Regions from separate parts of the Terriglobus sp. TAA 43 genome, predicted to be linked through region 1. Evidence: riboswitches for the same ligand, from Rfam matches in the RefSeq annotation. Region 1 holds a riboswitch; the other holds the start of a gene.
What was found. Region 1 has a riboswitch for cobalamin ahead of metE (5-methyltetrahydropteroyltriglutamate--homocysteine S-methyltransferase). Riboswitches for the same ligand answer to the same signal wherever they lie in the genome.

Region 1 (14,888 bases):
GGAGATGCGTATAGATCGGTATGAACGTCCTTGTGCACCTTCGCGCCGCAGTTGTTGCTTTTGCTGCTCTGCTCGGCGCATCGCAACAAACGCCCGAGTCTTTTGATGTTGTCGTCATTCATCCGAATCACACGGGCGAACGAAACACACAGCTGGATCTGACGCGACCGGGTCAGTTTATTGCGGTCAATGCGACGGCTCGCACGCTGCTTCGCAACGCCTATGGTCTGCTTCCGTTTCAACTTGCCGGTGCACCCAACTGGGACGACGAAGATGCTTTCGACATTCGCGCCAAGATCGATTCCTCAGATGTGATTACACAGGCCAGGTTCAAGGTTCTTCTGCAATCGCTGCTTGCGGACCGCTTCCATCTGAAGGCGCATTGGGAAACGCGCGAGTCTCCCGTATACGTGCTGGTTCGAGACAAGGGCGAACCGAAGATCACGCCACACGCCGATTCGCCGGGGCACGGGATGAATACCCGCAAAACCGCGACCATGGTCAACATGAAAGGCGATGGTGTGCCCATGCAGGAGCTGTCGACGAACCTGGCCAATCAACTAGGCCGGTACGTCATTGATCAAACGGAGTTGAAGGGAAATTACGATTTCGTTCTGAACTGGAGTCCCGATCAGAACTCCGACACTAACCTTCCGTCACTCTTCACCGCAATACGCGAGCAGCTTGGACTGCGGCTCGAAGCGCAAAAGGGACCGATGCCCGTACTGGTGATAGATCATATCGAGAAGCCATCGGACAATTGACGCGGTGTGAAGAAATCTACGCCGTTAGAGCCGTCGCAAGAAATGTGTCCATGCCAGACGCGGGCAGCGGTCTTGAGAAAAGATATCCCTGTCCGTATTCGCAACCCATCTCGCGAAGCAGATCAAGCTGCTCTGCAGTTTCAATTCCTTCTGCAATCACATTGAGATGCAGCGCATGTGCCAACGCGATGATCGAGCGCACCAGCGCCGCCTTCTCGCGGCTATCCAACATGTTCATCACGAAGGAGCGATCCACCTTCAGACCGTCAAAGGGAAAGCGTTGGAGGTAACTGAGTGAGGAATAGCCCGTTCCGAAATCGTCGAGATCCAGTAGGATGCCGGTGCTCTTCAACTCTTCCAGTATCTCGTTGGCGCGTTCCGTATCGTCGATTAGGACGCCTTCCGTAACCTCGAGTGAGATACATTGTGGCGGGACGCGATACTTCTGCGTAAGTTCTCGCAACATCCTTCCAAGTCGCTTGTCCACCAGTTGAAGCGCGGAAAGATTGACAGCCATGGAGACCTCCTCATCCACCAGGCCGTTCTCACGCCATTGCGCCAACTGCTCAATCGAACGCGTCAGCACCAGCGTCCCAAGTTCTACGATCAGGTCAAACTGTTCCGCAATGCTGATGAACTCTTCCGCTGAGATCATGCCAAACTTGGGATGATGCCAGCGCACAAGCGCTTCAAACCCTATGACCTTACGCGAAGGCAGATGAAGTTTGGGCTGGTAATAAACCTCCAGCTCCTCGTTGGAGATGGCATTGTGAAGTGCTGAAGAAAGCTCAAGCTGCCGGAGCATCCCATGCCGCATCGTCTCCGAGAAAACCAGCCGGTTGCCACCGCCATGCAATTTGGCTTCGCCCAGCGCAATTTCCGCGCATTGCAACAGATCACTCGCACCATCACAGGGATGTGATCGCATGGCAAGGCCAATACTCACGGAAAGCGAAATCCGTTTGTCATCGAGACCAATAGAACTTCCGAGCAATGCACTCAGTTCCTCGGCAACCCGGAGCGCCTCCTGTTCATTCCGCTTTCCACCCAGTATCAAGGCGAATTCATCCGCGGAAAGACGGGCGGCGATGCTATCTGGATGAACGGAAGCCCGCTTGGAAAGACGGAGACCAACTTCCTGCAGCACACGGTCTCCTGCCGCGCGCCCGAGCCCGCTGTTCAACAGCTTGAACGAGTCCAGGTTGATGGCATAGACCGCGAAATTGTCCTCTGCAGGTGATCCTGCCTCCATCAGCCGTTCCAGATGCTCCAGCAGATGAGTTCTTGTGGCCAATCCGGTAAGCACATCCACCGTCTTGCGCTCGGTAATGTCCACCATCGCGCCGACCAGACGTATGGGCTCTCCTTCACTGTTTCTGACGGCGATGCTGCGATTCGCGATCCACCGCCAGCGTCCATCCGTATGGCTTACGCGATATTCAGCATAGAAAGATAGGGCTTTCGTCGCGTACAAATCGCTGATCGTGCTAACGCGCGCTCTGTCGGAGGGATGAATCCTGTTCATCCAGTCTTCAATTCCAACATAGCAATCGACTGGCTCTTCCCCAACAATGGCGCGTGCACGAGCTGACAGATACAACGAATCGTGAACGCAATCCCAATCCCAGATACCCTCTGTCGCAGCCTGGGTGGCGAGCTTGAAGCGTTCGTTTGCCCGCACGATTTCATCGCCAATGCGCGATAGTCGTTCTGGATAAAGACGGTTCTCCATAATCAGTACCGTCAGGGCTGCAAACTGTTTCAGGCACTCGCGCTCACGTTCCGAGAATTCGAGCCGCGGCTTTTGATCAATGATGGAGAAGCCGCCCAGCATCATGCCATCGCGACCCACTAGAGGGGCTCCAGCATAAAATCGGATGTTCGGTTCGCCGATCACAAAAGGATTCGTCCGAAAGCGTTCGTTCTCCTGCGCATCGAGAACCACGAGCGGTTCATTTCCCAGAATCGAATAGGCGCAGAAGGATGTGTCTCGCGGACTTTCGCGCAGGTCTATTCCAATGGCGGACTTAAAAAACTGGCGATGTTCGTCGATCAGCGAGACCAATACGATTGGCACCCGAAAGAGTTCCGCCGCGAGACGCGTCAAATAATCGAACCCCGGCTCCGGGTCGCTATCCAGAACACAATAGCTTTTCAAAACGCGGAGGCGTTCAGCTTCGTTATACGGAAGCGGCGCTGGAACCCAGCCAGCTGTTGAAGCCATGCGGATTAGCCTCCCGGCCCTTACGAAAACTCAACTCTGCGCAGAAATCCACAGAAGAGACAGGGTATGTATAGCACACAGCATAAGCCATCGCATGAGGTGTTGCGTATTGCGCATATAGAAAGCTGAAAGCATCCTCTGCCGACGAATTTTTCGTGACGCCGGTATGCTGGAAGAGATGTTCCGCTTTTCTGATTTCGTGGGCAACACCGCTACCGTGGTGCATCTTCGCCGCGCCATTGCCTCGGGGCGACTGCCCTCGTCCATTCTGCTGAGCGGTCCCGCAGGTAGCGGTAAGTACACGCTTTCGTTGCTGCTGACGATGTCGTTGCTTTGCGAAAACCAGCCGCGCGAGGCTCATGCAGATGGCGATCTTGCCGACTTCTGCGGACACTGCCGTCACTGCACACGCATTGCAGAGGCGATGGACCTTCCGGCGTTGGTGGATGCTGCGGTTGCAGCGCGTGAAGAACTGCGTGAGACAGACAAGAAAGAGACACGCGTGCTGATTCAAACGCACCCGGATGTACTCATTCTTCCGCCCGATCCGCCGCAGCTTTTGGTCAAGCTCGGACAGGTGCGCACGCTGATTCGTGGCATCTACACTCTGCCCGGTGAGACAAAACACCGCGTGTATCTCTTTCCGTCGGCAGCGTTCATGAAAGAAGCAGCGAACAGCCTCCTAAAAGTGCTGGAGGAACCGCCTGCTTACGCGCACATCGTTCTCATGGCCGAACATCCGGGCGAACTGCTTCCAACCATCCGCAGCCGCTGCGCGCCCGTTCGCCTCGGAGCTTTATCTGCACCAGAGATTGAAGACCTGTTAGCGACGCGAAAGCCCGAAGTGAAGCCCGCACAACGCGCGTTGATTGCGCGCCTGGCACAGGGAGCAGCCGGTAAGGCCCTCAGCTTCGACCTTGAGGGTTATCTTGCTGCGCGCACCGATGCCATAGTTCTACTGCGTTCTGCCGTCCTTGATTCGGAACACACAGACCTATTTAAGACGACGGAAACGTATCGCGCCGGGGCGGATGGCCAGCAGAAGACTCAGGCCATGCTTGCTGCACTGGCAGGATTGCTGGAAGACCTGCTACTTCTGCGCAGCGGCGTCCCGGACCGCGTCCGCAACGTGGACATGCGTCGCGATCTCGACACGCTTGCTGACTCCGTCACCTTCGAGTGGCTGGAGAATGCGCTACGCGGCATGGATCAGGTCATCAGCGGGATGCGTCGCAACCTGTTGCGTTCACTGTCGCTAGATGCTTTTGCGGAATCCATGTCCAGCGGTCGTCGTTAAGTTCTACTTGTCGATCACGAAATGAAATACGCGTGTTGGGCCGTCCTCCGGCAGGAGGTACAGGTCGTTGCCCTTCACTGTCATGCCTTCCGCACTGTAAAGCCGACCACGATCCGTCGTTCCTGATGCGAGGGAGCGCACCGGCTTCATCGACGGCCACTCGTACCAATCGACCGCGCCGGTAGTCTTCGTCAGATTGCCGCCACCCACCAGCATTCCGTTTACAAACTTGATGTCCTGATACTGATTCTGCGACGGCGTATCAATCACGCGAATCACCTTGCCATCCATGCCGATGACATACAGTTTGCGGCTGCCCCAGTTCCCTGCAATCAACGAATCTTTTGTGATCGCAACGCAACCGACGTGATCCGCAACCGAAATTTTTCGTTTGACCTTCAGCGTTTTCTTATCCAGCTCCAGTAGTGTTGCGCTGCTGTTTGGCTTGTACTCCGCGACGGGAACCCAAATGGAGTTGCCACTGATGGAGAAGCCACCGGGGTGATAGCGTTCTCCATCGCTAACGTCCACCTGCCGCTCAAACGCTCCGGTCTTTCGATTGAACTGATGCAGATACCCTTTATGCGCGGTGGAATCCACCGACGTGATCCAGATGTGTTCCTTATCCAGGTCAATGCCCTGCACATGGAACACCGTGCCTTGAAGCACCTGGGTATCGGCCAGACTCGCATGTTCAATACCTTGCAACTGTGCCGCCGCAGGAAGCGACAAGCCGAGAACCATCACCATTACTCGCAACATCATGCGATCAGCATAAGCGATTCGGTAAACTGTCCTAGTGCAGGTCAGGCTGTCTTCGGACAGCTTGTTAAATGGGGAAGCTGGTGTGAATCCGGCGCTGTCCCGCAACGGTGATGGGAAAGATTTCCCAAAGTCCGACTACCGGCCTGCCGCCACCACCATGGAAGCGTTAAAACGCTCACCGTGGGTGCGTTTGAGGCTACCGCTCTCGTGGACTGGAACGGTGACCAATGCCTGCTTCTGCGCCTTTGCGCGTTGTTGCATGCCTGCGCATGGGTGGTTCCCTCGTAATCAGGAGAGAACCAAGATGGCAACACAGGCACTTACAACATTTCCCAAGCTGAAGACAGCAAACCTCGGCTTCCCGCGCATGGGACGGCAGCGCGAACTGAAGTTTGCACTTGAAGGATATTGGACGGGCAAACGCACCGAAGCCGAACTTCTGGAAACAGCATCAACCCTTCGCGCGGAGCACTGGAAGCTTCAGCAGTCTGCGGGAATCGACTTTATTCCCGCCAACGACTTCTCGCTCTATGACCAGGTGCTCGACACGTTGGTCCTGATCGGCGCCACGCCGGAACGCTTTGGCAGCGGCAAGGTTACGTTGGAACGCTACTTTGGTATGGCGCGCAATAGTAAACAACAAACCGCCATGGAGATGACCAAGTGGTTCGATACGAACTACCACTACCTGGTCCCCGAGTGGAGTGCATGGCTTCCCTTCACCGTCGATACGACGAAGCTGCTGAATGAAATTGCAGAGGCACGTGCGCTTGGCATTGAACCCCGTCCTGTTCTCATTGGACCTCTGACGCTGCTGCTTCTAGGCAAGGGCGTGGATGGGTTTGATCCCTTCATGCTTGCGGACAAGCTCATAGCTGCCTACAAGACGGTTCTGCAAACGCTGGAGCAGCAGAACATCCAATGGGTTCAGATCGATGAACCGATCCTTGCTACTGACCTTCCCGAAGGCGCAGCACAGTTCTTCCGCAATGCGTACGCAGAGCTAACCAAATCTTCAATCAAGCTCATGTTGACCACCTACTTCGATCACCTTGGCAGCAACCTCTCATTGGCTGTTGAAGCACGCACCGCAGGCGTCCACATTGACCTTGTTCGTGCGCCACAGCAGTTGGACGAAGTTCTTGCGGCGATTGCGCCGGAACAGGTGCTGAGCCTCGGTGTGGTGGAAGGACGCAATATCTGGCTGACAGATTTTGCCGTTGTCCGAGAGTTTCTCTCAAAGGCTGTTGCTACTTTGGGAGCGGAGCGTGTCCTCGTTGCACCATCGTGCTCGCTGCTGCATGTGCCGCACGATCTGCGTAGTGAAACAAAGCTGCCTGCTCGTGTAAAAGGCTGGCTGCGCTTCGCAGAAGAAAAGCTCGCAGAGATCGCGGTGAATGCTTCTTCTGACGAAGCAGCATTCACCGCAAATGTAGCTGCGATTGCGGATCGTGCAGCAGCCGAATCCTCCACGAATCAGGAAGTGCGTTCGAAGCTTGCGGCACTGCTGGAATCAGACTTCGCGCGCAAGTCGCCTTACAACGAGCGCACAACGAAGCAGCGTGCCGAACTAGGCTTGCCGCTCTTCCCTACCACAACCATCGGTTCCTTCCCGCAGACAGCAGAAGTGCGCAAGCATCGCGCTGCATTCAAGCACGGCCACGAATCTGCAGAAGCCTACGAGGCATTTCTTCGCGAAGCCACGGAGCACTGCATTCGCCAGCAGGAAGAGATCGGCCTTGACGTGCTGGTTCACGGCGAATTTGAACGCAACGACATGGTTGAATACTTCGCAGAGTTTCTGGAAGGATTCGTCTTCACTGAGAACGGATGGGTGCAGAGCTACGGCTCGCGTTGTGTAAAGCCGCCCATCATCTTCGGTGACGTTTCGCGTCCGCAGCCAATGACGGTGAAGTGGACTGACTACGCGCGGTCGCTCACATCACGTCCCATGAAGGGCATGCTTACCGGTCCCATCACAATTCTGCAATGGTCGTTTGTACGCAACGATATCCCGCGCCAGCAGACCGCTTGGCAGATTGCCCTTGCGCTGCGTTCGGAGGTCAATGATCTGGAGGCAGCAGGCATCCGCATCATTCAGGTGGACGAGCCCGCGTTGCGCGAAGGTTTGCCGCTTCGTCATGCCGATTGGGAAACCTATCTTGACTGGGCAGTCAAAGCATTCCGACTCTCCACCAGCGGCGTAGAAGACGAGACGCAGATTCATACGCACATGTGCTACTGCGAGTTTGAAGACGTGTTGCCTTCCATTGCGGCGCTCGATGCAGACGTCATCTCGATGGAGTCTGCACGCTCGCGTATGGAATTGCTAGACGCTTTCCGCGCACATGGTTATCCCAACGAGATTGGACCGGGCGTGTACGACATCCACTCGCCTCGCGTCCCTTCTGCAGAAGAGATGGGCGAACTGCTTGGCCTTGCGATCAACGCTCTCAAGCCGGGGCAGGTCTGGGTCAATCCGGATTGCGGTTTGAAGACGCGTGGCTGGCCAGAGACGGTCGAGGCACTGAAAAACATGTGCCAGGCTGCTGTTCAAGCGCGCATTCATTTCACTGAGTAATGCAACGAAGGTGGGTCATTGCGACCCACCTTCTGCGCCATGCCATAGTCAGTGTTTTGCGTGTGAGCTCCCTAACTCGGCAGGCATCACGTAATCCACACATAGGGTTGCAACAATCGCCAGGTCTTGTTATCTTGAATAAGTGCTTCGGCGCGTGTGCACTCGTAGCTCAGCTGGATAGAGCAATTGGCTACGAACCAATAGGTCGGAGGTTCGAATCCTTCCGAGTGCACCATACCTTTTAGAAAGGCCACTCTTCGGAGTGGCCTTTCTGGTTTCTATCTAACTTATTTCGCTTGAGATAAGTCGAGACCTGGAACCAATGTCTTTCCGTCGATTCCCTGCGACGACCATGCTGACACAATCGCCTTTGCGATCTTCGCCACAGTAACTTCGCCTTCGTTATCGACGCTCCAACCCTTATCGCTGTTTTCGTACGTGTATACCGCCAACACGATGGGGCCCGACTTCGCCGCGATGATCGCTACATCCGACCGCGTGGCATCCAGCGATCCGGTCTTACTCGCAATGCCGCTCCCCGCTTCCGTGTTATCCAGCGTCTCCAGGTAGCGGGGTACGGTATCGCGGTAGAACTGATTGCGAAGCATCTCGATAGCTGCCTTGCACGCCACCTGCGCCTTTGCAGGACCGACCGCAGGCTGACCAGCGATGTTCAGATCGCAGCGACCAATCTTTTCCATCACAGTGCTGATCTGTTGCGCTGTTGTCTTGCCAAGTCCGAACTTTGCCTGATCCGCAGGCATTGGCCCAGCGGCTGGCTTAAAGACCTTCTTGTACAACCACGTCTGATCCAAACCAAGCGCCGTCATGTTGTCATCGACCTTCTTCGTTGTGAAGCGGTCAATCATCATGTTGGTGGCGGTGTTGTCGCTGACAATGACCATCATCGTGGCCACATCCTTCAGCGTGACGGACAGCGGCGTATCGAAGAAATGCAACACGCCAGAGCCGGCCACACCCTCACCCGGTTGCAGTGTCAGCTTCTCGTCCCATGCGGCGTGTCCCAGGCCAATCTCGCGCATGGCCGTCCACAGCATTGCCAGCTTGATGGTGCTTGCTGTCTGCACGGGCTTGTCCGCATCGATGGCAATCGTCTTGTCGGTGTTGAGTTGGTGGGCATAGACAGCGACTTTGCCATGATGCTGCGCGATGATCTGTTGCACGGCACTCGTGACGACGTCCTGCGACTGCGCAACAGCAGAAGAGCCACACGTCAGCAAGGAAAAACTCACGGCACAAAGGGATATGCGAATTGTTCGAGGGAACATGCGGAGAAACATGTCCGCAATGCTATCCGAGCAGCTTACCTAAATCCATGCCGCCCAGCATGCCCTGCGTCTCCGACTGCATCTGCGCGTCGGCCTTGCGTCCGGCTTCGTTGATAGCGGCCGTGATCAAATCTTCCAGCATTTCAATGTCGCCGGAAGCGGCCGTGAGAACATTCGGGTCCAGCTTCAACCGAAGTAACTCCTTGCGACCGTTCACGCGGGCCGTTACCAACCCACCGCCCGAAGTGGCTTCGGCCGTGGTAGTGGCGAGCTTCTCTTCCATCTGGGCCTGCATGTGCTGCGCCTGCCCCATCATCTCCTGCAGTTTGCCGAAATCCACGCGGCCCTTCTTCCCAGGAACGAATTGGCCCGCAAGATGGCGGCCCACACTTCTTCCCATATCCAGAATACTGAATGCAGAAAGCTTTGTGTGGTGGCAGGTTTCTGTATCGCCGCCGGAATTTTTTCCGGAGTTGACGAGGGGGAAACATGCTCGAATCCATACCGCAGGAAAAGCAACCCGCAGTTGAGAAGGCACTACGCTCAGCCTTTGGAACCGCAGAGGTGTATTTCGTTGAGGAGTTGACCCGAGGTCTTAGCTCAGCGCGAATCTTTCGTATTCAATCTCTGGACAAGGATTGGCTTCTACGGGTGATCGTCCGCGATGATCCAATGGCGAATCCTGAGTTTCATTTCAGTTGCATGCGGACCGCAGCTGACGCAGGACTTGCGCCGCCGATTCTTTATGAAGATATCGACGACCGGATACTGATCACCGGCTTCATCACTCCAAGTACATTTCCCGACGACATGGCAGCGCGGATGGCAGACGTTTTGCGAACACTTCACAGCCTTCCCGCCCGCCATCGAATCGATTACATGAAAGTGATGGATGGCGCCGTTCAGAGGCTTCCTAAGCTCTTTCCGTCTGAACAAACAGACGAGATCATCCGGGGATATCAGCGGGCGTATGACTGCCCGCGAGACGAACGCGATCTGGTCGCGTGCCACAACGATCTCAAACCAGACAATGTCCTTTTCGATGGAAGCCGTATCTGGCTGGTCGATTGGGAAGCAGCCTTCGCCAATGATCGCTATACCGAACTTGCCGTAGTGGCCAACTTCTGGCTGAAGGATGGCGAGGAGCAGGAGCAGTCCTTCCTCTCCCGCTACTTTGGTGAAGAGCCTGGTGCAGTCCGTACTGCACGATTTTTCGTCATGAGACAAATCATGTCGTGCATCTACGGAGCGTACTTCCTGTTCCTCGCGACACAAGCGGGCCTTAATCCGTCATGGCAGGACAACAGTGAGACCTTTGAGAGCTTTCATCGCAAGCTAGTCAGCTTTGAGGTGTACCTGCTGGATGCAAATATGCAGATGCAATATGGCTTGTTGCATCTAAAACGAGCCCTGGAACAGATGCGGGCACCACGCTTTCGCGCAGCGATCGATCTGCTGCACGGAGAAAGTTGAAATGCTCGTCGAGCCTGCTAGTCTTTGCGGAGATCGAACACTGTGCTGATCTCCGCGTTAAACAGCTTCTGGGCCTTTTGTACTGTGGGATGATCCAAAGCCTTGGCCTGCACCGAGCCCGTGCGAGGCTTCTTTGGCTCCTTCGGCTTGTTGTCAACCGCGGCGGGGACGACGTTGATCTTCACACCCGTCAAGCCCTTTTCGCGGAGAGCCGTCTTGATGATCGCTTCCACATCGGGGCGGAAGATGGTGCCAATCATCGGCTTGGAGAGCGAAACTTCGATCTTCACTTCGCCGTCGGCAATCGTCCAGTGGCTCTCTTCCAGCTGCTCCGCGGCGGAGTTGTTCTTCTTCGTGGCAAAGAGAGCTTCGACCGCGGCTGCCTGCAACTCCGCTGTTCCTGAAGCAACACTGCCGGTGGCAACAGGTTGCGATGCAGGCTCCGTGGCCTCCGGATCTTCTTCAGGAGGAACAATGTTCTCCCACGAAGGATCGTAATTCTCATCGGCCTGCGTCGATATCGCAACTGGCTCTTCCAGAACGATGGGCGACGGGGCCACATGTGCATTCAGTCCTGTGCTTGGCTCCGGCATAGTGATGACGCCGGGCTGAGCCAGGGGCGAAACATTTGCAGGCTCCTTTACCGGTTCGGGAGCCAGCGCGAGGTTCCCTTCCGTCTGCAGCTGCGAGATCACGCTTGCGACAGGGCGCGCCGATGACTCCACGGCGTTGGAAGCGAAAGGTGATGTCGAAATGGAGGGCGCAGGGGCTGCCTGAGTGCGCGGAGCAGCGGGTTCAGGCGCTCCGCTGAAGCGTGACGACGCAGTTGACGGCCGTGGAACAGGTGCGGGGGCCGCAGGAATGGCCGTACGCTGCGGTGGCAGAACACGCGGCGTGGGATTGCCCGCCGTCTTTGGCAGTTGTGCGAGGAACTCTTCCACGGGCACGAGACGCTGCAAGTGCACCAGCTTGATCAGGCCCATCTCCAGGTGCAGTCGCTGCTCCTGCCGGAAGCCAAGATCGTCAAAGGTGCGCAGCATCACGTTCAGGAAGCGCGTCAGTTCTTCTTCCGTGAACAGCAGAGCGGTACGAACGGCGCGGCGCCGCTCATCTGGACTGATCTGTAGCAGGTCACTGGAATTCTCGTCTTCGGTCAACGATGCAATCTTTGCAACCACGCAGTTGCGGAGATACCGCACGAACTGCCTCGCGATCTGGGAAGGCGAATTGCCTGCATCCAGAAGGCGTCCTGCGGTCGTCAACACGGTCGCAGCGTCATTGCGAGCAACGGATTCCAGAATCTCTTCAAACACCGTGTTTGGTACAGTGCCCATGAGTTCGCGGATTTCAGCGGCACTCAGTTGCGCCTTGCCGTCGATCACTGGAGCCGATGCAATTGCCTGATCCATGATGGATAGCGCGTCGCGCATGGAGCCGTCACCGGCTTCAGCCAGCAGGGACAACGCAGCTTCATCCGCAGCGACACCTTCATGCGCCGCAATGCCACGCAGCTCGCCCAGAATGTCGTCCAGCTTCACAGCATGGAAACTGAAGTGCTGGCAACGCGAACGAATCGTCTGCGGAATGTTTTCCGGCTCCGTCGTCGCCATCATGAAGACGATGTGATCTGGTGGCTCCTCCAGCGTCTTCAGCAACGCGTTGAATGCGGCATCCGTGATCTGGTGCGCTTCGTCAAGGATGTAGATTTTGAAGCGATCACGCGCCGGGCGGTAACGTGCCGCATCGCGCAGTTCGCGAATTTCATCGATGCCGCGGTTCGTGGCGGCGTCAATTTCAATGACGTCGACCGCGTTGCCCGCACGAATCTCCAGGCAGGCATCGCATGTCAAACACGGCTCCGGCGTCGGGCGCTCGGGCGAGCCAATCGTCCTGTGGCAGTTCAGCGCACAGGCAAGGATGCGTGCGATGGTCGTCTTACCGATACCGCGATGTCCGCTGAAGATGTAGCCATGCGCAATACGGCCCTGTTCCAGCGCGTTTTGCAGCGTTCGAGTGACGTGGTCCTGCCCCGCCACATCAGCGAAGCGTTGCGGACGATATTTGCGTGCAAGAACCTGATACGGCATATCAGCGTTAGTGTACCGTCCTACGCTGTGGGAGAACCGGCAGCTACTTGCGGCGCGCCGGCTTCTTCAGTGTCATGGGCAGTCCCAACTTCTTCCGTCGCCGCACTTCCGCCTCGCTGAACATGGTTCCCCGGCAGGCATCGGTGCTGCAGTAGCAGGGCTGATCGTCTTCGTCGGAGTCGTAGAGGTGGTACTCGTAGGTCAGTTCCTCACCGGCAGCAATGTTCCGCAGCGCCAGGATGTACACGTGGCCCTCTTCGTCCTCTTCCGTCTGGCAGTTTGGCTCGCAGCAATGGTTGATAAACATCGCCGTTCCAAAACCGTCGATCACGGTATCGCGGTCTTGTACGCCGAAAAGATAGGTGATGTCGCGGTCAGCATAACGCTCGTCTGCCTCGGCTTTGGTCATGCGCGGGCCGTCGTATTCCGCCACGCGCGCGCCGCTACGAATGGAGTCAAGGGTGTAACAGCCGCAGCCGTGGACTGGGGAGGAGCGAAGAATCAACCGTGGGAGCATCGTTGCGCGAGTATACGGCAATTGCCGGTGAGGATACAGGTGCACTTCCCCACCACCTGCGTCTAAGCTGATGACAGACCATGTTGCGCCGTGCTTCCATCCACCGTTTTCTTCCGCTTGCCGCTGCAATGCTCTGCTGCAGTTTGGCCGTCGCACAGCAGGACACGAAACCCGCGAAGAAGTGCAAGCCCAAGGATAGTGCCTGCAATAACGCGCAGTCCTCACCGGACGCGTCCGCCCCACCGCAATCGATGCACGATCAGTTTCCCTTCCCGACAGACGACTCGAAACACGGTGGCGATGTGGAAGGAACACCTTCCACGCCTCCTGCTCCAGCCGCGAATCCAAACAGCCTGCCGCAGATGCCTACGGACCCCGTTCCCGATCCTCCAGCATCGTCAGAAAAGCCCATGCATATCCCCCGTGGTGATGATGCGGGAGGCTCCAGCTCGAGTTCCGGCTCCAGCAGTAGCAGCTCCAGTTCCTCCAGCTCAGCGGACGATGATAGCGACGTGGCGCCGACGACCGAAGCGCCCAACTCACCCGTGAAAGCTGCGCCTCTGAAGAACTACGGAGCGAAAGACAGTAACGAAGTCATCCGCGAGAAGCTAGACAAGACACGTGTCCCCGACGACATCAAGGTCGGCAAGTATTACATGGACACCGGCAACACGCAGGGCGCTTATCTACGCTTCAAAGACGCCGTCGGCTATGACCCCGAAGACCCTGACGCACGCTTCTACCTGGCTGAAGCAGCCTCGAAGCTGAAACATCGTGATGAAGCGGTGGCGAACTATCAGGAGTGCCTGAAGCTGGATCCCGGTGGCGACCACGACAAGGCATCGCGTCGTGCATTGACCGACCTCGGCGTTTCAACAAAGTAATCAGGCGATGTCACGCACCAAATTTTCGTTGTCGTAGTCTTCTTCGTCAGTAGCCTGAATCGGTGGTCGCGACGCCGCAGCGATCGTCTCTTCCGTAATCAGGAATCGCCGTATGTAATGCAACGGTTCCGTGCGGGCTGCCATCTCGCGCAGATGAAAACGCCACACATCTTCCCTGCTTGAATGGCGAAGGTGGGCCTTGCGATTCACCGTAAGACTGCGTCCGTTCGTGGTGACACGCTCAAAGGTTTGCGGTTCCACGACGTATTGGATACGTTCGCCGCTCTGAAAGAAGTGTTTCGCGAACTCATGGGAGAACAGGAGCATGTGCGCGCGTTTGCTTTTTGCCAGCCATTGCACGGCCTCGGCATAGTCGTTCCACGTCTCTCCGGTATTCTGCACAAACCACCGGCGGAACTCGAACCCTCGGGTTCTTCCCTGTCCGATCAGTAGATGGAGGAGTTCGCCGCGTGTCATTTGGAATATCTCCCAAGGTGCGAATAAAACTATGCCGTTGCAAGAGTCCCGTCAATCAAAGATCAGACACAGCCGTAAGCACGGCATCTGCGTCTACCCTCTTGTGACGATTCAAAGGAAATTCCTAACTACGGCATTGACCTCACTCGTGCTGCTTGGCTCCGCACGCGCCCAGAACACCTATCCCCTGAACAACGATCCAACGGTACGCGACGGATTTCAGCACTTCTACATCCTGGACTACGACGGTGCAATGCAGCGCTTCGAGGCCGTTCAGCGCGAGCATCCGCAGGACCCGATGGCCGCTGGCTACATCCTGATGGATACGATCTTCCGTGAACTCTACCGCCAGGACCTGTTGGACACCACCTACTACGCGCACGAACACTTCCTCAGCTCGGGCCATAAGTCGGACATTCCGGAAGGTGTGCGTAAGCATGTGGACGACCTTACGGATCGCGCCATCAGTCTTGCCGATGCGCGTATTAAGGCGAATCCCAGCGACAAAGACGCCTATTTTGCGCGTGGTT
Region 2 (14,888 bases), 140 kb from region 1:
CACGATGATGCCCATGGTTTTCTGCGCATCGTTGGTGCCGTGACCGAGCGAGTAAGCACCTGCGGAGACGAGTTGCAGGCGGCGGAACCAGCGCGAGGCATCCTCGCGCGGTGCCTTGTAGCTGCTCCACGCCACAATATGCATGATGATGTAGCCGAGCACCATGCCGACGAGCGGAGATAGAACGAGGAAGATAAGGATGGAACCCCAACCCGTGCCCCATCCCGTGAAAAGGATTGCGTGGTAGCTGCCGAACGATGCAATGGCTGCTCCTGCGAGCGCCGAGATGATGGCGTGAGAAGAGCTGGTGGGCAGAGCGAGATACCAGGTCAGCAGATTCCAAAGAATGGCGCCGATAAGGCCAGCAAGCACCACATAAATGGTCATGGCTTCAGGCCGGATGAGGCCGCTGCTGATGGTATGCGCCACGCCTGTGCCGAAGACAAATGCCGCAACGAAGTTGAAGATGGCGGCCCAGAGGACGGCCTGCGGCGGTGTCAGCACACGCGTGGTGACGATGGTGGCGATGGAGTTCGCCGCATCGTGCACACCGTTGAGGAAGTCAAACCCCAAAGCGATGACAACCGTAATGATGACCAGGAGCAGAGGTGCTGCGTGCATGCGTCAGTCGTTCTTTAGAAGGATGCGCTCGATGGTGCGGCCAAGGTTGTCGAGGAGGTAGATCGCCTCAAGCATCAGGTCGTGGACCTCGCGCTTTTTCATGACGGAGATGGGGTCCGGCTGGCCGCTGTACAACTCCACCAGGAACTTATCGCGGCTCTGGCGTGCTGACTCTTCCTGACGACCGATTTCGTCGAGGTTGCCTCGGAGTTCGCTGAGCTTTGCCTTCTTGCGCAGACGGTTCAGCGTGGCCGAAACCTCAGACGCCATGGTGTCGATGGCAGTGGTGTGCGCGCGCAGCGAGGGGTGCATCTCCTCAAGCCGGTAGAGCTCCATACGGCGACCCGCCGAAGCGATCACGGCGATGGCTTCGTAAATGCGACTGGTGAGTTCGAGGATGTCCTCGCGATCGAACGGGGTAATGAAGGCCGTGTCGAGCCGGAGAAGCGTCTCGCGCATAACGCGATGGGCTTCATGGCGGCTCTGTTCCATCTTGGCAACGTGACCGTTTGTGCCGGGCCAGAGATTCATGCTTCCAGCGAGTTGGTCAGAGACCACCACCAGGCATTTGCCAAGCTGTTCAAAGTGGTCAAAAAAACTTCTGTCCTGTGGCATCACGCTGAACATGCTTGCGTTCTTCTCCTCCTGCGTTGCGTTCTCTGAGCGCAGGCACCCGGGCAAGGATAGCGCACCGGGAGGGTTAAATCGTAGTGTTGTGATGGTTTTTTGCAGAACTGTAATAAATCGTCAGTCGCCGGGCTGGAGGCGCAGAGCATCGACGGCCAATGGGACTGCGGTTGTTTCCTGATCCTTGTACTGAAGGCGATAGAGACGCCAATACAGGCCGCGGTGGGTCAGCAGTTCGTTATGCGTACCGCTTTCGCGAAGCTTGCCCTTGTGCATGACCAGGATTTTGTCGGCGCTCTGGATGGTCGATAATCGGTGGGCGATGACGAAGGACGTTCGGCCGGAGATCATCTTTTCCAGCGCGGACCGGACACGGAGTTCGGTGTCGGTATCGACGGAGGAGGTGGCTTCGTCGAGGATAAGGATCTCTGGCCGGTGCGCCAAAGCGCGGGCGAAGCTGATGAGCTGCTTCTGGCCGGTGGAGAGAGTCGCACCGCGTTCCTGCATAGGTTCGTTGAAACCCTGGGGCAGGGTGCGGATGTAGTCGCCAATGTTGACTTCGTCGGCAGCGCGTTCCACTTCGGCATCGGTGATCCATTCGGAGCCGAGGCGGATGTTGGATTTGACGGTGCCGGTAAAGAGGAATGCGTCCTGGAGAACCACACCGAAGCGCTTGCGGAGGGCTTCCAGCGGCATCTGCCGGACGTCCATGCCGTCGACGAGAACACTGCCGTGCTGGACATCGTAGAAACGCATCATCAGCGCGGTAATGGTGGTCTTGCCTGCACCCGTGTGACCGACCACGGCTGCGGTTTCACCCTTCGCAACAGCAAAAGAAACGCCGCGAAGAATCCATTCGACGTCGGAAATAGCGGAGAGATCTTCGTCCGATTGCGCGAGGGCGATGGCGGACTTTTGATCGTCACTCAACGTCTGGTAAGTGAACCAGACATTGCGGAACTCGATGGCGCAGGGTTCTCCGTGCGGAGGTTCAACGGCGATGGCCGGGGAGACGATCTCCGGTTCCATGTCGATGAGTTTGAAGACGCGCTCGCTGGCGGCCATGGCGGCCTGCAGGATGTTGTACTTTTCGCTCAGATCCTGAATGGGGCGGAAGAAGCGTTGCGCATACTGCATGAATGCGAGCAGCACACCGATGGTGACGGCGCGACCAAAGAATGTGGCGCCATGCAGGACACCGAAACCGCCCTTCCATAACACCATGGCAATCGCAATGGTGCTGAGCAGTTCCACCGCGGGGTAGTACAGCGAGTAGGCTTGCACCTGATCCACATAGGCGTCGCGGTGTTCGGCGTTGATTAAAGTGAAGTCGTCGTACGCGCGTTGTTCTCGATTGAAGAGCTGCACCACGCTCATACCGCTGACGTGTTCCTGCGTGTAGGCGTTGATTTTGGCGATGGCCGTGCGGATGCGGCGATAGCTGCTGCGAACGGCAATGCGGAAGAGGCGCGTGGCATAGCCGATGAGCGGCAACACCGACAACGTAAGCAATGCCAGCGGCCAGCTGAGCCACAGCATGATGCCGACGATGAAGATCAGCACGAACACATCTTCAAAGATGGCGAGAACGCCGCTGGTGAACATTTCGTTCAGGGCATCGATGTCGCTGGTAACGCGGGTGACGAGGCGACCAACGGGATTACGGTCGTAAAAGCCGACATCCATGCGTTGCAGATGGCGGAAGATCTGCGAGCGCATGTCAAACATAATGCGCTGGCCGGTCCACTGCATCAGGTACGTCTGCATGAATTCCAGCGCGTAGCTGAGTAGAAGTGCGACGAAGTAGAGCGCGGCACATTCGGTGATGCCGACGATGGGCTGCGGACTAAGATGGCGCGCGAACCATCCGGGCACAAACGTGGTGTTGTGGCCGGTCATATAGCGGTCGGTGGCGACCAGCACAAGGTATGGGCCAACGACGTCCGCGGCTGCTTTCAGCAGGATGGAGGCGAAGCTGAGGCCCGCATGGCCCGCATAGGGGCGCATGTAGGTGAGCAGGCGCTTCATCAGGCGGCCGTCATACGCCTTGCCCAGCACCTCTTCGTCGTGTGTGGACTTTGCCGCGGGTTTCGGCTTCTCTTTGCTTTTCTTCGCCATGCGCTTGTCTGATTGTAGATGTCTTTGTGGCATGCTTCGGCTCACGATTTTTACAGCGCATACATGGGAAAATAGAAAGAATGCATTCCCACGACGCCACGCTCGGCCTGTATGTGTCTGTGCCGTTCTGCCGGCAGAAGTGTACTTTCTGCAACTTCGCGTCGGATGCGTTTCCTCCGGCGAGGATGGCGGCGTATGTCGACAGGCTGGTGGCGGAGATTGAGGCCTCGCGTGATTTTGCCGCGCAACATCAATTGATTGTTCCGCAGCGGGTGGATTCGGTGTTTCTGGGTGGTGGTACGCCATCGCTGCTGGAACCGGAGCAGATGGCGCGTGTATTTGCCGCGCTGCGTGCGACTTATCCCATGGAGCAGGACGCTGAGGTCACCGTGGAGGCGGCTCCGGGGCAGATCCCGGATGACTTGCTGGATGTGTTGCTCCGAAGCGGTGTGAATCGCGTTTCGCTGGGCGTGCAGAGTTTTGTGGATGCGGAGTCGCGTGCCGTGGGGCGCGTGCATACAGGCGATGCCTGTCTTGCAGAGTTGAAGCGTTTGCGCGCTGCCGGGATTCGCAACCTGAACGTTGATCTGATTGCGGGATTGCCGCACCAGACGGCTGCGTCGTGGTCGCATTCCTTGAAGACAGCGATCGATTCCGGTGTGGAGCATGTGTCGGTGTACATGCTTGAGGTGGATGAGGATTCGCGGCTCGGGCGCGAACTGATTGGGCCGGGTGTTCGTTATGGAGCGCATGCTGCGCCGACGGATTCGCTGGTGGCCGATCTGTACGCGCAGGCATGCGAGACGTTTGACGCGGTAGGACTCTCGCAGTACGAGATTTCAAACTTTGCACGTGCGGGCTATGCTTCGCGGCACAACCTGAAGTACTGGAAGCGCGATGCGTATCTTGGCTTTGGGCTGGATGCGCATTCCATGTTGCGTGCGCAAAGCGATGGACGCGCTTCACGCTTTGCCAATGGCGATGAACTTAATCCCTACATTGCAGGCAACGAAGACGTCGAAGTGGAACACATCGAGATGCTGGGCGAGTGGGAAGAAAGTATCTTCCTTGGGTTGCGATTGATTGAGGGCGTTTCGATTGCGGAACTGCAGTGGCCGTTTCCCGCGCCGTGGCTGGATGCATTTGTGGAGCGCGTGCAGAGCTTGCAACGCGATGGACTGATGCGGTTGGACGATGGTCGCGCCATGCTGACACAGCAGGGACGTATCGTGTCCTCGAGCATCTTTGGTGAATTGCTGGCCGACGAGCCAGCGGTGGCATGAGTGCTCCCAAAGGATTAGGAGAAGTGACGATGGAAGTGATTGATCTGCGCAGCGACACCGTAACCAAGCCCACGCCAGAGATGCGTGAGGCAATGGCATCTGCAGAGGTGGGCGATGACGTGTACAGCGAAGACCCGACGGTGAATCGCCTGGAAGAGCGCGCTGCGGAGGTCTTTGGCATGGAAGCGGCGATCTTTGTTCCCACGGGATCGATGGGGAACCAGATTGCATTGCGTCTGCATACGGAGCCGGGCAGGGAAGTTGTCTGCGAATCGCGCGCGCATGTGCTGGACTGGGAGATGGGCATGGCCGCAATGTTCAGCGGATGCCAGCTTCGCACGGTGCAAGGGCAGCGCGGCATTCTTCGCTGGAAAGATATTGAGCCTGCGCTCGCCACAACGGGTTTGTATTACAAGGCGCAGACCGGCCTCATCTGGGTGGAGAACACGCACAATATGGCTGGCGGATCGGTCACGCCGCTGGCAGTGATGCGCGAGCTTCGCGATGGTGCGCATGGCCGCGGACTGCAGATTCATCTGGATGGTGCGCGCGTTTTCAATGCCTCCACCGCGTTGAAAACGGATGTCGCCACACTGACTGCAGGCTATGACTCTGTGAACTTCTGCCTCTCAAAAGGGCTATGTGCGCCGGTCGGATCGCTGCTGGTGAGTTCACGCAAAAACATCGATAAGGCAAGGCGCATTCGTAAAGCACTGGGCGGCGGCATGCGTCAGGCAGGAGTGCTGGCTGCGGCTGGATTGATTGCGCTGGATGTGATGTCTAAGCGGCTGGATGACGATCATGCCAATGCGAAGCTGCTGGCGCGGAAGATTGCGGATGTGGATGGTATCTCCGTCGATCCTGCGGAAGTGGAGACAAACATTGTTATCTTCCGCACGGAATTTGATGCGCCCGCTTATGTGGCTTCGCTGAAAGAGCGTGGCGTGTTGGCCAGTGCGATCAATGCAAATACGGTTCGTTTTGTTACCCACCATGATGTAAGCCAGGAACAATGCGCGCGTGCCGGTGAGATTGCTGTTGATGTTGCTGCGAAGATGCTTTTAGAAACCGCATAAAACAAGGTATTTACGCTGTACACTGGCAATACACGTTTTGAGTGCAATTCTGAAGAGGATTGCTTTGTTCAACACAAGCGCAGCGGAATGCATTGGGAAGCGCGGTGAGAATCCGCCACTGCCCCGCAACTGTAAGCGCGCATCTTCGACCATGTTTCGAAGACACATCCTTTTCGTGACACAGCTATCACTGCGTAAGTGGGAAGACAGCATGTGCAGGATACGAAGGCAATGTGCGATGCGCGTAAGTCAGGAGACCGATTCCGCTGCTGGTTGTAAGCCATGCTCCCGCGGGGGAAGCAGAGGAGAATTCTGATATGTATCGCATCGCTCAAAAGCGACGCGCAGCAGCGCAATTGTGCGCAGTCGCTGTGTGCGCCTTCACCGCATCGGTTGCACACGCTGTTGTTGTCCGCGGCACGGTCCGCGATCCGCTGGGCCGCCCTATCACCGTTGCACATGTGCGACTGGTTAAAGGAACGCAGGTGGTGGCATCCACCGTCACGCAACCGGATGGTTCCTTTGAAATTCGCTCCACGGAAGATGGCCGCTTCCTCCTGATTGCGGATGCGCCCACGTTTTCTCCGCAGGTCAGTGACTCGTTTTATGGTCGGCAATGGGACATGGTGCAGAAGAATCTGCAACTGACGATCAGCCCCATCAAGCAGGACATTACGGTAACGGCGACAGGCGAACCGATGCCCGTTCAGCAGACGAGCGGAAGCGTCTCCCTGATTGATTCTGAGTCGCTGAGCACACGCGCAGGTGTAGTGAATGAACTTCGCCTGCAGCCCGGTGTTGCAATGGTGCAAACGGGACAATACGGCGGTGTGACGTCGATGTTTGTGCGCGGTGCAAACTCCGATGCAAGCAAGGTGTTGATCGACGATGTGCCCGCAAACGATGTGGGTGGAGTATTCGACTACGGCACAGTCTCTTCAACTGCGCTTGCCTCGATCGAGACGCATCGCGGACCCGACAGCATCCTGTATGGAACGGACGCACGCGCTGGCGTGGTGCGCTTTGAAACGCCGCATGGAACCACGCTGAAGCCGGTGCTGACGTACTCCGGTGATGCAGGCAATCTGCACACGTGGCGTAACGAGGGCACGCTCTCCGGCACGTATGGTAAAGCTGATTACTTCGGTGCGTTCTCGCGATTTGATAGTTCGAATGCGCTCCCGAATGATCGCTATCACGTGGCAACTTCCGCGGCGAACCTGGGCTATAGCTTTACCGCAAAAACAAGCATTCGCGGAACAGTGCGCAATGCTGTCAGTGCTACGGGAATACCTGGTGCGTGGGACTTCCAGGGACTTGCACAGAACGGCAAGCAGGGCGATCAGGACACGTACATGAGCGGCGTGCTGGACGACACCCGTAGCAATGGTTGGCACAACACCTTCCGTTACATTGGTGCGCGAAAGCGCGAACAGGCCCGTTACTTTGCCGCTGTGGGTGCGCCGGATGGTTATGGCGAATACTTCGGTAACACCGTGACGATTCGTGGCGCCAACGGTACAAAGGCCACAGGGCAGGTCATTGTTGGGTACGATCCGTTTCCCACTTACTACGAGATGGTGAACAATCGCGACGGTCTGGACTATCACACCAGTTACAGCTTCAACCCTCACCTATCTGTGGTGGGAGGTTTCCGCTTCCAGGACGAGCGTGGGGCTTACCGCTATCCGCTGTATGGTGAAAATGATCAGGTGGGACGCAGCAATTACGATTACACGCTGGCGTTCAACGGCAATGCGTTGCATCGGTTGTTCTATACCGTTGGCGGAGCGATCCAACGCAACTCTTTGTATGGAACAGAAGGCCAGCCGCAGGTTGGGCTTTCGTACTACTTGTTCCGACCAGCGCGTGGATGGTTTCATGGAACACGTTTTCGCTTCCAGTTTGCGAAGGGTGTTCAGGAACCCAGCCTGAATGCGCAGCTTTCGTCGCTTTACCAGAAGCTGATTGGAATTGGAGATACCGCATCGATTGCGAATTTCCATGTAAGTCCGATTGGTGCACAACGGAGCCGCGTCTATGAAGGTGGGTTTGATCAGAATATTTATTCTGACAGCGCGATTCTTCATGTGACTTACTTCCACTCGACCTATGGACGGGGTACGGAGGGCGTTCCAGTAACGCTGTACAACGCGTATTTCCATCAGAACCTACCCGTGGCATTGGGAAGCTTCTATCTCAATTCGCTTGATACGCGGTCGGCAGGTGTAGAGACGTCGCTTGAATACCAGGTGCTGCATCACCTGTTCCTGCGTGCCGGATACACGTACCAGGATTCATTGGTGAAGCAATCCTTCTCCAGCGATGCGCTGGCGGCGTTGGGTGGTTCAACGACGATCAACCCTAACTATCCGGGTATTCCCATCGGGCAGTATTCGCCGCTGGTGGGCCAGCGTCCGTTCCGTCGTCCGCCGCAGACTGGATTCTTCGTGGCTCAGTACACCACCACGAAGTGGTCCGCGGCTGTGAAGGGTGCTATCGCTTCGCGTGCGGATGATTCCACGTTTATCGACGCTTATTCCAACTCGTCATTCGATAACTCCATGCTGCTTCCGAACCGCAATCTCGATCCTGGATTTACCAAGCTGGATGCGAACTTCACGTATCAGGTTCGGCCATCCGTTGCGGTGTTTTCGCAGTTAGACAATCTGCTGAACAACCAACATATGGGCCCAATCGGTTACCCATCGTTGCCGTTTACCTTCCGTGTCGGTTTGAAGGTCCGCATCCCTCACGAGTAATCGATCGCGTTATGTGTTGAACATGCGCCATCACCGAGTAAAAGGCCCACGCTGCGCGTCTTAATCAGTGTGGGCCTTATCCTTTGGGCCGGAGGGAATTTCATGTTGGCACGTTTTCGTTTTGCATGTACCGCTTTCGCTCTGCTCTTTGCGGCGCTTCCTTCTCACGGCCAGGAAGGTCCGTACAACGTTCGTGTGGTGTTGCGCGCCGAAACGAAGGGACAACCCACGGTTCTGCAACCGGCCGACGTACGCGTTCAGTTTGCAGGCAAGAAGGTCCCCGTACAGCGGCTGGAACCATTGATCTCCAACCGCACCACGAAGCCTTTACAGGTAGCCATCTTGATCGATGACGGTTTGCGCGGTAGCTTTGGCAGCCAGGTAAGTGACATCCGCCAGTTTGCGGCTGACCTTGCGGCACAGCATGTCTCCGTAGGCGTGGCGTACATGCAGAATGGCCGCGCTGTGTTTGGCGAAGGAGGATTCACTTCTGATCCTGAAGTCGTCGCGAAGCAGTTGCGGTTATCCATGGGTGGTGCGGGCATCAGTGCCAGTCCGTATTTCTGCCTGCAGGATCTGATCAAGAACTGGCCGGGCGATAGAACAGCACCGCGTGCCGTGCTGATGATTACCAACGGCATTGATTTGTACAACGGCGCGCCCACGCCGAATAACCAGTACAGCCCATACGTGCAGTCGGCAATTCAGGATGCGCAACGCGCAGGCGTGCCGGTGTATTCCATCTACTACGGCCGCTTTGATAATCATCCCGGTTATGCCAGCTTCAGTGGGCAAAGTTATCTTGGCGATCTAGCGGATTCTACTGGTGCCAACACGTTCAACCAGGGCAGCCTGAATCCGCCGAGCATCAGCCCATACCTGAAACAGTTTGAGAAGAACCTGAATGAAAGTTGGCTGCTGTCGTTTCAGACGGGAACGCGCAAGCTGGAACCACTCAAAGTTGATGGAGCAAAGGGAACAAAACTGTACGTGCAGCGCATGGCGCAGGGAAACGATGCGACGGCTGCTGTGCTCCGCTAGAAGCTTTGCCTATGCAAACAAGAAAGCCCCGGATTGCTCCGGGGCTTTTCTGTTGTTCGTGCTTGAGGCTTAGTACATGCCGTCCATGCCGCCGCCGTGGGAGTGGCCGCCTGCCGGAGCAGCTGCCTTCTCGGGGATGTCGGCGATCATGGCTTCCGTGGTCAGCATCAGGCCAGCGATCGAAGCTGCGTTCTGCAGGGCAGTGCGCGTTACCTTCGTCGGGTCGATGACGCCAGCGGCTACCAGGTCTTCGTACGCGCCGGTACCGGCGTTGTAGCCGAACGACAGGTCCTTGGACTCGGTGATCTTGCCGATGACGACTGCGCCTTCTTCACCTGCGTTGTAGGCGATCATGCGCAGCGGCTCTTCGATGGCGCGGCGGATGATCTGTGCACCGATCTTCTCGTCGCCTTCCAGAGACTTCACAAGAGCGTCAACCTCAGGAATCGTGCGGATGAGAGCAACACCGCCGCCCGGGACGATGCCTTCTTCCACGGCAGCGCGGGTTGCATGCATTGCATCTTCCACGCGAGCCTTCTTTTCCTTCATCTCGGTCTCGGTTGCAGCACCGACCTTGATGACGGCAACGCCGCCAACCAGCTTGGCAAGACGCTCCTGCAGCTTCTCGCGGTCGTAGTCAGAGGTGGTCTTCTCAACCTGAGCGCGGATCTCACGCACGCGGCCGTCGATCTCGGATTCCTTACCAGCACCGTCGATGATGGTGGTGTTGTCCTTGTCGATGGTGACGCGCTTCGCCGTGCCGAGGTCTTCGATCTTCACCGACTCCAGCTTGATGCCGAGGTCTTCCGTGATGGCCTTGCCACCGGTCAGGATGGCGATGTCGCCCAGCATTGCCTTGCGGCGATCGCCGAAGCCAGGAGCCTTCACAGCAGCCACGTTGATGGTGCCGCGCAGCTTGTTGACCACGAGGGTTGCCAGAGCCTCACCGTCGACGTCTTCCGCGATGATGATGAGTGCCTTGCCGGTGCGGGCAACCTGCTCGAGCAGGGGCAGGATGTCCTTCATCGACGAGATCTTCTTCTCATAGATGAGGATGTAGGGCTCGTCGAATGCAGCTTCCATGCGCTCTGCATCGGTCACGAAGTAGGGCGAGAGGTAGCCGCGGTCAAACTGCATGCCTTCCACTACGTCGAGCTGGGTCTCCATGCTCTTCGCTTCTTCAACGGTGATCACGCCGTCCTTGCCAACCTTCTTCATCGCTTCGGCAATGATGGTGCCGATCTGCGAATCCGAGTTAGCCGAGATGGTGCCAACCTGCGCGATCATGTCGCCGGAAACGGGCTTGGAGAACTTGGAGAGAGCGCCGCCCTCAACCACGCCGTCGTTGTTACGCACACCGACGATGGCTGCAACAGCCTTGTCGATGCCGCGCTTCAGCGCCATGGGGTTTGCACCGGCAGCAACCGTCTTCACGCCTTCGCGGAAGATAGCCTGAGCCAGAACGGTGGCGGTCGTGGTGCCGTCGCCGGCAACATCGCTGGTCTTGGAAGCAACTTCCTTCACCATCTGTGCGCCCATGTTCTCAAGCGAGTTGGGCAGCTCAATTTCCTTGGCGACGGTGACGCCGTCCTTGGTGATGGTGGGCGAACCGAACTTCTTTTCGATGACAACATTGCGGCCCTTGGGTCCGAGGGTCACCTTAACCGCGTCAGCGAGGACATTCACGCCGCGGAGGATAGCCTGACGGGAATCTTCACCGTGCAGAATTTGCTTTGCCATTGTGTTCTTCCTTTGCATCGCTCGCGAACGAGCGGTAACTAAACTGTGTCGCTGCCTTTGAAAGCAGAAGGGAAGCTGAAGCTTTCATTCCACACAACGAATGGCGCGAAGCGCATCCGCTGCATGCAATGCCTACTTGAGGATGCCGAGGACTTCTTCTTCACGCATGATCAGGAGGTCTTCGCCGTCCAGCTTGATTTCCGTGCCGGAGTACTTGCCGAAGAGAACCGTGTCGCCAGCCTTAACGTCCAGCGGGAAGACCTTGCCTTCATCGTTGCTCTTGCCCTTGCCAACGCTGATAACGGTGCCCTGCTGCGGCTTTTCCTTGGCGGAGTCGGGGATGATGATGCCGCCGCGAAGCGTCTCGCCCTCTTCCAGGCGGCGCACCAAAATGCGGTCATGCAGCGGTGTGAAAGTCGATGCCATGGTGTTTCGTTCTCCTTGGGTGGTGGTTGATGGTGATGCTTAGCACTCCATCGTTCCGATTGCTAATGTACGAACTGGCAGTCACCCGCGTCAAGTGCTAATCGTGAAATATGAGTGAAACGCACTCATGTCCGAAATGGGAACAGTCGTAGCGTCAGAATGCGCCATGCCTGCCGCGACAGAACACCCCTCGGAACGATAGAATGCAGGGCATGTTGTCCCGTCGTTCGCTTCCCGTCGTTGCCACCCTGCTGCTCTCTGCCGCACCGCTACTCTCCGCTCAGAGCGATCGCCATGGCCGTAAGTACAAGGCTCCGCCGGAGACCAGCCACTTTGAAATTCTGGTCGTGCGCGATTTCAACGGTAAGGTGATTGAGAACGCCGGCGTGATCTTCCATCCCACCAAGGACGGCATTGACGAGGGCAACCTGGAAGTGAAGTCTGGCCCCGACGGCAAGGCCTTCATCGACATCATCCCAACGGGATCGGATGTGCAGGTACAGGTGATTGCGAACGGGTTTGAGACCTATGCAGGCGACATCAAGCTGGATACCCCGTCGAAGCAGTTGACGATCCGCATGAAACGGCCGTCGTCACAGGTTTCCGCCTACGACGAGAGCGAAGGCAAGGGAAACCTGAAACGCAATGTCGGCGTGCAGGAGCCCATCCGTAACCAGACGGCACCCGCCGGGGGCGCAAAGCCGCTGTCGGCGAGCGAACCAGTGATCAAGCTGCCCACGTTGCCGAAGAACAAGACCGCAGATGGTGATGCGACGGTTCAACCGGGAACAACGCCTGCTCCCGCATCGAAGCAGCCCACAAAGACGGGTAACTCTGCACCGGTTGCAGACGGAACCCCAGCTCCGCCGCAAAGCAACTAAGCATGACTTCTTCGCACGACAGCCTCCGTGGGCGTCGCGTCCTGATTACAGGCGGCGTACGGAGGCTTGGCCGCGCCTTTGCGTTGGCATTGGCGAATGCAGGGGCTGACGTTGTTGTCACCACTCGTCATTCCGATGAAGAAGCAACAGAGTTGCTGCAGGCCATAACGCCACTGGGTGGCCGATACGCAGCCATTCAAAGTGATGTGACGGTTCCCGAACAAGTTAGCCGTGCCGTGGAAGAAGCTACGGGTTTCCTCGGCGGCATCGATCTGCTCGTCAACAACGCAGGCATGTTTGAGTCAGCGAAGCTGGAAGACCTGACACCGGAACAATGGGATCGCGTCTTTGCAACGAACACACGCGGGCCGTTCCTGATGGCGCAGGCTGCGCTGCCGCATCTTCGCAGCAGCCAGGGAAGAATCCTCAACATCGGCTCGCTCGGCGGCATCCGTCCCTGGGTGACACATGGTCACTACTGTTCCAGCAAGGCCGCGTTGCACATGCTGACGCAGACCATGGCGAAAGCTTGGGCTCCTGAAGTCAGCGTGAATGCGATTGCGCCAGGCATGATTCGCTTTCCTGATGAGCCGGAACGCATGGCAGCAAAGACTCCGATGCAACGCGACGGTTCACCTGCCGATGTAGTGAAGGCGGTGTTGTTTTTCGCGTCGGCGCCACGGTTCATCACCGGTCAGATACTGGCCGTGGATGGCGGACTTGGGCTTGCTTGAGCCTTCGCTTCGATACACTGGAAGCTGAACCGCTCATGTCCTCTGAAATTGTTCTCAAACCTTCTCCGGATGCCATCTCGCTTGCTGAACGACGCGAACAGCTTACTGCTGTCCGTACCCAGCTTGCGGAGTTGGAGGCGGAGCTTGCGCAGTTTCGCGCGCAGTTAAAGGCGTTTGAAGGACGTTATCTGCGGCAGGTGGGCGTGCTGTACGCCGAGCTTGATGAGTTAGAAGCGCGCATCACGCAACATGAAGCTTCGCTCTATGACTCCGATGCCGCGCGTCAACGTGCAGAAGAGGCTAAGCAGCGCGCGCAGGAAAGCCATGATGCCGCATTTGGTGAGGCCCGCGAGGCAGAAGAGTTTGATCCACCAACAAATCTGAAGACACTCTTTCGCGAAGTAGCCAAGCGCATTCACCCGGACTTTGCACGTGACGATGCGGAGCAGCAGTACTTCACACTGCTGATGGCACGCGCCAATCAGGCCTATCGACGCGGCGATTTAGAAACGCTGCAACGCATGCTCGACGATCATCTCGAAATCAATGCGGCGGTCGCAGGTGAAAGCACTGCTGCGGAGTTGCTGCGCATTTCAAGGCAGATGCAACATGCCAAACGCGACATTGCCTCATTGGAGATGGAGCGTTACACACTGCAGGGCAGTGAGATTGCCATGATGTTTCAGGACGCGGAGACCGCTGCGCGTGAGCATCGTGATCTGTTGACGGAACTCGCCGTCAGCGTGCGCGAACAGATTGCAGAGGCGCAGCGCCGCTTTGATTTGATTGATCGGCAGATGAACGTTCATGGAAGATAACCCGCAATCCGGCCTGCAACATGTACCCACGGGGTCTGGCCTGTCATTGCACACGGCACGCTCCGGCATGATTGCGCGTGGTCGCCGCGACGCCGCCAGTGCAGCGTCAAACCCACATTACAAGCAGGCATTGGAGCATTACAACGCAGGCGATTTCGTTTCGGCTGCCGCATCATTCAAGTTGGCTGCAGACCTGGGCCACGCCGAATCGCAATACATCCTGAGCACGCTCTATGACGAAGGCACAGGTGTTACACAAAGCGATGAACAGTCCGCGTACTGGGAACGCAAAGCAGCCGAGCAAGGACATGCCTATGCGCAGGCCAACGTAAGCTTTCGTTATTACGCTGCGAATGATTTTGCAGAGGCCTTCATCTGGTGCCAGCGTGCGGCGTATAGCAAGCTCGCATGGGCGCAGTACAACCTTGGCCTGATGTATCGCAAAGGTGAAGGCACGGAACAGAGCGACACGCAGGCGGCTTACTGGTATCGCCTGGCAGCTTCGCAGAACTTTGCAGAGGCGCAGCAGAAGCTTGCGGACTTGTATTACTTCGGCCACGGCGTACCGCAGAACTATGTTCAGGCGGCTTCGTGGTATCGCAAAGCCGCCGACCAGGACAATGCAGAAGCACAGTTCCAGCTGAGCCATCTGTACGCCATTGGTGAAGGCGTAGAGCATGACTACGTGCAATCGCGCTATTGGATTCGCAAAGCCGCGCAACAGGGGCACGAGCAGGCAGTGAAAGAACTGAAGCGACGCC

Region 2: it holds a riboswitch for cobalamin, as region 1 does, so the genes downstream of both, M504_RS02400 (TonB-dependent receptor) here and metE (5-methyltetrahydropteroyltriglutamate--homocysteine S-methyltransferase) in region 1, are expected to answer to the same signal.

Annotation. Positions count from the first base shown of each region.
Region 1 covers NZ_JUGR01000001.1:444,784-459,671, reverse strand. Annotated here, with positions in the region: gene M504_RS01845 (TIGR03435 family protein) at 21-764, shown strand; gene M504_RS01840 (bifunctional diguanylate cyclase/phosphodiesterase) at 781-2,988, opposite strand; gene M504_RS01835 (DNA polymerase III subunit delta') at 3,167-4,285, shown strand; gene M504_RS01830 (DUF6454 family protein) at 4,289-5,050, opposite strand; cobalamin riboswitch at 5,072-5,212, shown strand; gene M504_RS22620 (hypothetical protein) at 5,186-5,311, opposite strand; gene metE (5-methyltetrahydropteroyltriglutamate--homocysteine S-methyltransferase) at 5,355-7,631, shown strand; tRNA gene M504_RS01820 (tRNA-Arg) at 7,790-7,866, shown strand; gene M504_RS01815 (serine hydrolase) at 7,919-8,884, opposite strand; gene M504_RS01810 (YbaB/EbfC family nucleoid-associated protein) at 8,943-9,260, opposite strand; gene M504_RS01805 (phosphotransferase) at 9,410-10,393, shown strand; gene dnaX (DNA polymerase III subunit gamma/tau) at 10,411-12,480, opposite strand; gene M504_RS01795 (SET domain-containing protein) at 12,524-13,042, opposite strand; gene M504_RS01790 (tetratricopeptide repeat protein) at 13,078-13,881, shown strand; gene M504_RS01785 (hypothetical protein) at 13,882-14,358, opposite strand; gene M504_RS01780 (hypothetical protein) at 14,495-14,888, shown strand, end outside.
Region 2 covers NZ_JUGR01000001.1:582,648-597,535, reverse strand. Annotated here, with positions in the region: gene M504_RS02425 (inorganic phosphate transporter) at 1-621, opposite strand, end outside; gene M504_RS02420 (DUF47 domain-containing protein) at 625-1,248, opposite strand; gene M504_RS02415 (ABC transporter ATP-binding protein) at 1,369-3,366, opposite strand; gene hemW (radical SAM family heme chaperone HemW) at 3,447-4,649, shown strand; gene M504_RS02405 (low specificity L-threonine aldolase) at 4,646-5,725, shown strand; cobalamin riboswitch at 5,764-6,008, shown strand; gene M504_RS02400 (TonB-dependent receptor) at 6,043-8,487, shown strand; gene M504_RS02395 (hypothetical protein) at 8,590-9,528, shown strand; gene groL (chaperonin GroEL) at 9,598-11,268, opposite strand; gene groES (co-chaperone GroES) at 11,401-11,694, opposite strand; gene M504_RS02380 (hypothetical protein) at 11,907-12,575, shown strand; gene M504_RS02375 (SDR family NAD(P)-dependent oxidoreductase) at 12,578-13,309, shown strand; gene M504_RS02370 (hypothetical protein) at 13,345-14,127, shown strand; gene M504_RS02365 (tetratricopeptide repeat protein) at 14,117-14,888, shown strand, end outside.